Regions from separate parts of the Azotobacter chroococcum genome, predicted to be linked through region 1. Evidence: predicted binding sites of a transcription regulator. Region 1 holds the regulator's gene; each other region holds the start of a gene.
The links. Region 1 encodes sigma-54, which starts transcription at its own class of promoters, with help from an activator protein. Its sites were predicted from a motif close to ANTGGCATNNANNTTGCTNT; they were not measured.

Region 1 (3,242 bases):
TTCACGGGCAATCAGGCTCTCGAAAATGGTCTGCTGATCCAGGTCGGGCATCTCGCGGGCGACCAGATTGGCGATGTATTCGAGAGCGCGCTTCTTGCTTCCCCCCGGCACGTTCACCAGGGAACGGCCGGGAGTCAGGATGTCTTCGAGTCTGATCATGGGACGGAGGAGTCAGCGGGCCGTAGCGCCCTGCTGGCGTTCGATCTGCTTTTCCTTGTACTTGATCAGTTGACGGTCGAGCTTGTCGACGAGGAGGTCGATGGCCGCATACATGTCCTCATGTTCGGCGTTGGCGACCACTTCGGCACCGGAGACATGCAGGGTCGCTTCGATCTTCTGCTTGAGCTTTTCGACGGACATGATCACCTGCACATTGGTGATGCGATCGAAATGGCGCTCGAGTCGGTTGATTTTCTCCTCAACATAGTCGCGTAGGGCGTCGGTCACATCCAGCTGATGTCCACTGATGTTGACTTGCATACCGCTTTCTCCTTGTTTCTGTTTTGACGCAGGCTGACGGGCCTGTCACCGGTATACGCTGCTTCGACTGCCGCTGATAAGGCTGCTGCCCTTTCAACGGCCGGCTCGATCCTGTTACATGAGTCGCTTGCGTTCGCTGGAAGGCGCAATACTGAGCGATTCCCGGTATTTGGCGACTGTGCGGCGAGCCACCTGTATGCCCTGTTCTTCCAGTAAACCAGCGATCTTGCTGTCGCTCAATGGCTTTTTCGGATTTTCCGCCGCAACCAGCTTCTTGATGATGGCGCGGATCGCCGTGGAGGAGCACTCGCCACCCTCGGCGGTGCTGACGTGGCTGGAGAAGAAATATTTCAGCTCGTAGATGCCGCGTGGGGTGTGCATGTACTTCTGGGTGGTGACCCGCGAAATGGTCGACTCGTGCATGCCGACAGCCTCGGCGATGTCATGCAGTACCAGAGGTTTCATGGCTTCCTCACCATAGTCGAGGAAGCCGCGCTGGTGCTCGACGATCTGCGTGGATACCTTCATCAGCGTCTCGTTGCGGCTCTGCAGGCTCTTGATGAACCAGCGCGCCTCCTGCAGCTGGTTGCGCATGAAGGTGTTGTCGGCGCTGGCATCGGCACGTCTGATGAAGCCGGCGTAGTGGGGGTTGATGCGCAGGCGCGGTACGGCCTCCTGGTTGAGCTCCACCAGCCAGCGATCGTTGTGCTTGCGCACGATGACGTCGGGCACCACGTACTCGGGTTCGCTGGCCTCGATCTGTGAGCCAGGGCGTGGGTTGAGGCTCTGGATCAATTCGATCACCGGACGCAGCTCTTCCTCCTTGAGCTTCATGCGCCTCATCAGCTGGGTGAAGTCGCGGTTGCCGAGCAGGTCGAGGTAATCCTTGGCCAGCCGTTGCGCCTCTTCCAGCCAGGGCGTATCGGTCGGTAGCTGGCGCAGCTGCAGCAGCAGCGATTCGCTGAGGTCGCGGGCGGCGACCCCTGCCGGCTCGAACTGCTGGATGCGGCGCAGCACCATTTCCAGTTCGTCGAGTTCGATACCCAGCTCCGGGTCCAGGGAGGCGAGGATTTCCTCCAGAGAGGCTTCCAGATAGCCGTCGCTGCTGATGCTGTCGATCAGGGTGACGGCGATCAGGCGGTCGGTATCAGACATCGGCGCCAGGTTGAGCTGCCAGAGCAGATGGCTCTGCAGGCTCTCGCCCGTGGAGGTGCGGGTGGTGAAGTCCCACTCGTCGTCGTCGCTGCTCGGCAGGCTGCTGGCGCTGGTCTGGTAGATGTCCTCCCAGGCAGTATCCACCGGCAGCTCGCTGGGAATGCGCTCATGCCAGTCACCATCCTCCAGACTGCCACCTTCTTCGTTGGCGGACGCACGGTCGTAGCTCTCCTGATAGGAGTCAGACGAGGCATTGGTCGCCGACTGGTCGCCATGTTCGGCCAGCGTATCCGGGCTGTCGTAGTCCTCAGCGTCTTCCTGACGTTCCAGCATGGGGTTGGAGTCGAGGGCCTCCTGGATTTCCTGCTGAAGATCCAGGGTCGACAGTTGAAGCAGACGGATGGCTTGTTGCAGCTGCGGGGTCATTGTCAGCTGCTGGCCCATCTTAAGGACTAGCGATGGTTTCATATTGTAGGAAGCACCATATTTGCCGAAGCATTCGCGTCAATCACTACGAGGCGACGATGCGCCTTCCTAAAGCAAATTACATGCCTGATTATAACGGAATTTGATTGGTCTATCCCATCGAATGGGGTGTCTCATAGTCGGAATTCATGGCCGAGATAGACCTCCTGCACCAGTTTGTTGGTGAGGACGGCCTCGGCATTGCCTTCGGCTATCAGTTGCCCATCGTTGACAATGTAGGCGGTTTCGCAGATATCCAGCGTCTCGCGCACGTTGTGGTCGGTGATCAGGACGCCGATGCCCTTGTTTTTCAGGTGATGGATGATCTGCTTGATGTCGTTGACCGAGATCGGGTCGACACCGGCAAAGGGCTCGTCGAGCAGGATGAACTTCGGTGTGGTGGCCAGGGCGCGGGCGATTTCGACCCGGCGCCGTTCGCCGCCCGAGAGGCTCATGCCGAGGCTGTCGCGGATATGGCTGATGTGGAACTCCTGCAGCAGGGCTTCCAGAGCCTGGCGGCGGCCTTCTCCGTCGAGATCCTTGCGGGTTTCGAGGATCGCCATGATGTTGTCGGCTACCGTGAGTTTGCGGAAGATCGAGGCCTCCTGGGGCAGGTAGCCGATGCCGACCCGGGCGCGGCCGTGCATGGGCAGATGGGTGACATCGTCCTGATCGATCAGGATGCGGCCCTGGTCGGCACGCACCAGGCCGACGATCATGTAGAAGCAGGTGGTTTTGCCGGCTCCGTTGGGGCCGAGCAGGCCGACGATCTGGCCGCTTTCGATGGAGAGGCTGACGTCGCGGACGACCTGGCGGCCCTTGTAGCTCTTGGCCAGATGCTGGGCTTTGAGGGTGGCCATTACTGTGTCTGCCCTGGCTGCTGTTTCTTTTTCGGCTGGATGACCATGTCGATCCGCGGTTTCGGGCTGGATATCTTGGTTCCCGTGGCGCGGCCGGCATTGACGATCTGTCGCTGGGTGTCGTAGACGATCTTCTCGCCCTCGAAGGTGTTGCCGTCCTGAATTACCCGGGCTTTATCGATCAGCACGATGCGTTCGTTTTCGGCGAAGTACTGGATGGTCTGGCCGTAGGCTTGGACGATGCTCTTGTCAGGCGCCGGCTTCTGCTCGTAATAGGCGGGA
Region 2 (3,242 bases), 450 kb from region 1:
GTTGGCGTCCAGTTCCTTGAAACGGTTGTTCAGCGCGTAGAAGGGCAGCGTCTGCACCTCGATGCCGGGCAGTTCCAGCGGCTCGTCCTCGGCCGCATCCGGATGGCGGATGTCGAGGACGATCTGCCCGGCCAGGGCCTCGCCGACCTCCTCCACGCGGATCTCCTCGCCGAGCTCGTCGATCACCCGGTCGATCGGCACCAGGCGGGCGCGCTCCAGGGCGCGCTCGAGAATCGCCATCTCGAACTGGCGCTCCTCGTACTCGATGCGTTCGCGCTTGGCGCGGGTGGTCGGGTTCACCGAGATCACCCCGCAGTATTCGGGCATGTGCTTGGCGAACTCGGCGGTGCCGATGCGCATCGCGGTGTCGATGATGTCCTGCTTGTGGCTGGCGATCAGCGGGCGCAGCACCAGCATGTCGGTGGCCGAATCGATCACCGAGAGGTTCGGCAGGGTCTGGCTGGAGACCTGGGAAATCGCCTCGCCGGTGACCAGCGCGTCGATCTTCAGGCGCTCGGCGATGCGCGTGGCGGCGCGCAGCATCATGCGCTTCAACACCACGCCCATCTGACTGTTGTCGACCTTGCCGAGGATCTCGCCGACCACCTCCTCGAAGGGCACGCTGACGAACAGCACGCGCTGCGAGCTGCCGTACTTCAGCCAGAGGTAGTGGGCGACTTCCATCACCCCCAGCTCGTGGGCGCGCCCGCCCAAGTTGAAGAAGCAGAAGTGGGTGAGCAGCCCGCGGCGCATCATCTGGAAGGCCGCCACGGTGGAGTCGAAGCCGCCGGACATTAGCACCAGGGTCTGCTCCAGGGCGCCCAGCGGATAGCCGCCGATGCTGTCGTGCTGGCTGTGGACGACGAACAGGCGCTGATCGCGGATCTCCATGCGCACCTCCACCTCCGGGGCGGTGAGCGAGATGCCCGCGGCGCCGCACTGCTGGCGCAGGCAGCCACCGACGTAGCGCTCCACCTCCATCGAGGTGAAGGGATGCTTGCCGGCGCGCTTGCAGCGCACGGCGAAGATCCGCCCGGGCAGCTGCGCGGCGTAGTGGCGCTTGCACTTCTCCAGGATGTCGTCGAAGTCGCCCAGGGGGTACTCGTGCACCTCGAGGAAATGGGCGATGCCGGGCGTGCAGGTCAGCCGCTCGACCATCTCGCGCAGGGTCCGCCGGTCCTCGACCGCGGTTTCCACCTCGAGGTTGTCCCACACGCCCGTCACCGCCAGCTCCGGATCGAGGTCGCGCAGCACGGTGCGGATGTTCTTCGCCAGCTGGCGAATGAAGCGCTTGCGCACCGGCGGGCTCTTGATGGTGATTTCCGGGAAGACCTTGACGATGAGTTTCATGGAGGCAGCATGGGCCGGGCAGGCAAAAAGGGGGCGCAATTATAGCGGATCTTGCTCAAGACTTGATCACCTATCGGCAGAGCGGCGCACGCGCACCAAAATGAAACAAAACAACTGATCCAGGCACATGAATAGAGCAAAACTTTCCGCCAGAATATCGGGCACCGGCGAGGCAGATCTGCCGGAGAGCTTGCCGGCCCACGCAGACCAATGGCATGAAACTTGCTCTCTTGTGGCGCGGCTTGCCTTGGCGGATGATCGCCGCCCGGTTTTCACCCGAATTTTCGAGGGCCTTTTCGAGACCCTCTCCACCTGGAGGACAACATGTCGAAGTCGCTTCAACTGATCAAAGAACATGACGTGAAGTGGATTGATCTGCGCTTCACCGACACCAAAGGCAAGCAGCAGCACGTAACCATGCCGGCGCGTGACGTGGACGACGACTTCTTCGAATACGGCAAGATGTTCGACGGCTCCTCCATCGCCGGCTGGAAAGGCATCGAAGCCTCCGACATGATCCTGATGCCGGACGACAGCACCGCCGTGCTGGACCCGTTCACCGAAGAGCCGACCCTGATCATCGTCTGCGACATCATCGAGCCCTCGACCATGCAGGGCTACGACCGCGACCCGCGCGCCATCGCCCGCCGTGCCGAGGAATACCTGAAGTCCACCGGCATCGGCGACACCGCCTTCTTCGGTCCGGAGCCCGAGTTCTTCATCTTCGACGAAGTGAAGTTCAAGTCCGACATCTCCGGCTCCATGTTCAAGATCTTCTCCGAGCAGGCCTCCTGGAACACCGACGCCGACATCGAAAGCGGCAACAAGGGCCACCGTCCGGGCGTCAAGGGCGGCTATTTCCCGGTTCCGCCGGTCGATCATGACCACGAAATCCGCACCGCCATGTGCAACGCCCTCGAAGAGATGGGCCTGAAGGTCGAAGTGCACCACCACGAAGTGGCTACCGCCGGCCAGAACGAGATCGGCGTCAGCTTCAACACCCTGGTGGCCAAGGCCGACGAAGTGCAGACCCTGAAGTACTGCGTGCACAACGTCGCCGACGCCTACGGCAAGACCGTGACCTTCATGCCGAAGCCGCTGTACGGCGACAACGGCTCGGGCATGCACGTGCACATCTCCATCGCCAAAGACGGCAAGAACACCTTCGCTGGCGAAGGCTATGCCGGCCTGTCCGATACCGCCCTGTACTTCATCGGCGGCATCATCAAGCACGGCAAGGCGCTGAACGGCTTCACCAACCCGTCGACCAACTCCTACAAGCGTCTGGTCCCGGGCTTCGAAGCCCCGGTCATGCTGGCCTACTCCGCCCGCAACCGTTCCGCCTCCATCCGCATCCCGTACGTCAACAGCCCGAAAGCCCGCCGCATCGAAGCGCGCTTCCCGGACCCGGCTGCCAACCCCTACCTGGCCTTCGCCGCTCTGCTGATGGCCGGTCTGGACGGCATCCAGAACAAGATCCACCCCGGCGATGCCGCCGACAAGAACCTGTATGACCTGCCGCCGGAAGAGGCCAAGGAAATCCCGCAGGTGTGCGGCAGCCTGAAGGAAGCCCTGGAAGAGCTGGACAAGGGCCGCGCCTTCCTGACCAAGGGCGGCGTCTTCTCCGACGATTTCATCGATGCCTACATCGAGCTGAAGAGCGAAGAAGAAATCAAGGTGCGCACCTTCGTGCACCCGCTGGAATACGACCTGTACTACAGCGTCTAAGCCAGCCGGCAATGTCGAAAAGGCCTCCCTCGGGAGGTCTTTTTTTTGGGTGATCGCGGTAACGCTCCGGCAGCCCCGGACTTGCCAGCCCACCGGTGCAGTGCAAGGCTTCACCCAACGACTTTCGCGAGAGCTCTCCCCATGCGCAGCGCATTGCCCGGCCT
Region 3 (3,242 bases), 820 kb from region 1:
GCGACGGCATCATCCACAGCTGGCTGAACCGCATGCTGCTGCCGGATACCGTCGGTACCGGTGGTGACTCGCACACCCGCTTCCCGATCGGCATCTCCTTCCCGGCCGGCTCCGGCCTGGTGGCCTTCGCCGCCGCCACCGGCGTCATGCCGCTGGACATGCCGGAATCCGTTCTGGTGCGCTTCAAGGGCAAGCTGCAGCCCGGCATCACCCTGCGTGACCTGGTGCATGCCATCCCCTACTACGCGATCCAGGCCGGCCTGCTGACCGTCGAGAAGAAGGGCAAGAAGAACATCTTCTCCGGCCGCATTCTCGAGATCGAAGGTCTGGACAGCCTGACCGTCGAGCAAGCCTTCGAGCTGTCCGACGCCTCCGCCGAGCGTTCCGCTGCCGGTTGCGCCATCAAGCTGCCGGAAGCGGCCATCGCCGAATACCTGCGCTCGAACATCACCATGCTGCGCTGGATGATCGGCGAAGGCTACGGCGATGCCCGAACCCTGGAGCGTCGCGCCCAGGCGATGGAAGCCTGGCTGGCCAATCCGAAGCTGCTGGAAGCCGACAAGGACGCCGAATACGCCGCGGTGATCGAGATCGACCTGTCCGAAGTGAAGGAGCCGGTTCTCTGCGCGCCGAACGACCCGGACGACGCCCGCCTGCTGTCCACCGTTGCCGGTCAGAAGATCGACGAAGTGTTCATCGGCTCGTGCATGACCAACATCGGTCACTTCCGCGCTGCCGGCAAGCTGCTCGACAAGGTCAAGGGCGGCATCCCGACCCGTCTGTGGCTGGCTCCGCCGACCAAGATGGACGCCCACCAGTTGACCGAGGAAGGCTACTACGGCATCTACGGCAAGGCCGGTGCGCGCATGGAAATGCCGGGCTGCTCGCTGTGCATGGGTAACCAGGCCCGCGTACAGACCGGTTCGACCGTGGTTTCCACCTCGACCCGTAACTTCCCGAACCGTCTGGGCGATGCGACCAACGTGTTCCTGGCTTCCGCCGAACTGGCGTCGGTCGCCTCGATCCTTGGCAAGCTGCCGACCGTTGAGGAGTACATGGAATACGCGAAGAACATCGACACCATGGCTGCCGATATCTATCGCTACCTGTCCTTCGACCAGATCGCCGAGTACAAGGAAGCGGCGGCCAAGGCCGAACTCCCGGTCCTGCAGGTCTAAGCGACACTCCCGCTGAATGAAGAAGCCCCGCCCCGTGCGGGGCTTCTTCTTTTCTGCAGTCCTGCGCTAGAGTGGCCACAGGTCGAAAGGCCGATGCCCCAGGCCCTGGCATATCGCTTGCTTCGTATCCAGCAGCCTCGGCGGTCCCAACGGCGGGACCCCACTCACCGACAATGGCGTCGCTTTCGGCCCTGCCCCAGGCAGCCGCCGGGCGACGCCTTTTCGTTCAGCGCCGGAAGACACCATGACAGACCACCAAGCCCCCCCCAGAACAGATGCCCAGGCCTGGGTCGCGGGCAGCGACGCCCCCGAGAAGAGTTCGATCAATCTGGGCTTCATGCCGCTCACCGACTCCGCGTCGCTGATCGTCGCCGCCACCCAGGGCTTCGCCGAACCTTACGGACTGAGCCTCAACCTCAAGCGCCAGGTGTCCTGGTCGGGCCTGCGCGACAAGCTGATCAGCGGCGAACTGGACGCCGCCCAGGGGCTGTATGGACTGGTCTACAGCATGCAGCTCGGCATCGGCGGCGCAGCGGCGACCGACATGGCGGTGCTGATGGGCCTCAACCAGAACGGTCAGAGCATCAACCTGTCGACACCGCTCCAGCAGGCCGGAGTGTGCAGTGGCGAGACACTGGCCCAACATGTGCACCGCAGCAGTGCAAAGCTCACCCTGGCCCAGACCTTCCCCACCGGAACCCATGCCCTCTGGCTCTACTACTGGCTCGCCAGCCTGGGCATCCATCCGCTCCGGGACGTGAACACCCTGGTGGTGCCGCCGCCGCAGATGGTCGAACACCTGCGCGCCGGGCGCATCGACGGCTTCTGCGCCGGCGAGCCCTGGGGCGCCCACGCCATCGACCAAGGCATGGGCTTCACCGTCGCCACCAGCCAGTCGATCTGGCCGGACCACCCCGAGAAGGTCCTCGGCTGCACCCGCGCCTTCGTCGAGCAGTATCCCAACACCGCCCGCGCCCTGGTCATGGCCGTGCTGGAGGCTAGCCGCTTCATCGATGCCAGCGAAGAGAACAAGATCAGTACCGCGCAGTTGATCAGCGCCGACGCGTATGTGGCCGCGCCACGCCAGGTGATCGAGCCGCACTTTCTCGGCAACTATGAGGACGGCAACGGCCACGCCTGGCGGGACGGCCATGCCCTGCGCTTTCATGGCGACGGCGCGGTCAACCTGCCCTATCTCTCCGACGGCCTCTGGTTCATGACCCAGTTCCGCCGCTGGGGGCTGTTGCGCGAAGATCCGGATTACCTCGCCATCGCCAGCCAGGTGCAGCAGCTCGCGCTGTACCGCGACGCCGCCAGCGCTCTCGGCATCCCGCAACCCGCCTCGCCCATGCGCAGCGCCACCCTGCTGGATGGCAGGCACTGGGACGGCTCCGATCCTGCGGCCTACGCCCGCAGCTTTGATCTGCACGCCCTGAACGAGGCGACCTCCTCGGCCGACGACCAAGGAACATCCCCATGCTGCGCATCCTCCTGATCAACGACACAGCGAAGAAGGTCGGCCGCCTGAGAAGCGCCCTGGTCGAGGCCGGCTTCGAGGTCATCGACGAGTCCGGCCTGACCATCGACCTGCCGGCGCGGGTCGAGGCCGTGCGCCCCGACGTGATCCTCATCGATACCGAATCGCCCGGCCGCGACGTGATGGAGCAGGTGGTGCTGGTCAGCCGCGACCAGCCGCGGCCGATCGTCATGTTCACCGACGAGCACGATCCGAAGGTGATGCGCCAGGCCATCCAGGCCGGGGTCAGCGCCTACATCGTCGAAGGCATCCAGACCCAGCGCCTGCAGCCGATCCTCGACGTGGCCATGGCCCGCTTCGAGAGCGACCAGGCCCTGCGCGCCCAGTTGCAGGCCCGCGAGGCACAGCTGGCCGAGCGCAAGCGCGTCGAGCTGGCCAAGGGCCTGCTGATGAAGATGAAGAACTGCAGCGAGGAGGAGGCCTACACCCTGATGCGCCGCCAGGCGATGAGCCGCCAGCAGAAGCTGATCCAGGTCGCCGAACAGGTCATCGCCATGCACGACATGCTCGGCAGCTGAGGGGACCCC

Region 2: glnA (glutamate--ammonia ligase) is a predicted target of sigma-54. The motif match lies at 1,560-1,579, and genes of this name have one in related genera.
Region 3: ACG10_RS09015 (CmpA/NrtA family ABC transporter substrate-binding protein) is a predicted target of sigma-54. The motif match lies at 1,283-1,302, and genes of this name have one in related genera.

What each region holds. Positions count from the first base shown of each region.
Region 1 is NZ_CP011835.1:1,126,337-1,129,578, forward strand. It holds gene ptsN (PTS IIA-like nitrogen regulatory protein PtsN) at 1-159, opposite strand, end outside; gene hpf (ribosome hibernation-promoting factor, HPF/YfiA family) at 172-480, opposite strand; gene ACG10_RS05200 (RNA polymerase factor sigma-54) at 595-2,103, opposite strand; gene lptB (LPS export ABC transporter ATP-binding protein) at 2,235-2,960, opposite strand; gene lptA (lipopolysaccharide transport periplasmic protein LptA) at 2,960-3,242, opposite strand, start outside.
Region 2 is NZ_CP011835.1:672,532-675,773, reverse strand. It holds gene thiI (tRNA uracil 4-sulfurtransferase ThiI) at 1-1,350, opposite strand, end outside; gene glnA (glutamate--ammonia ligase) at 1,675-3,078, shown strand; gene ACG10_RS03175 (DUF4124 domain-containing protein) at 3,220-3,242, shown strand, end outside.
Region 3 is NZ_CP011835.1:1,943,518-1,946,759, reverse strand. It holds gene acnB (bifunctional aconitate hydratase 2/2-methylisocitrate dehydratase) at 1-1,178, shown strand, start outside; gene ACG10_RS09015 (CmpA/NrtA family ABC transporter substrate-binding protein) at 1,423-2,673, shown strand; gene ACG10_RS09010 (ANTAR domain-containing response regulator) at 2,655-3,233, shown strand.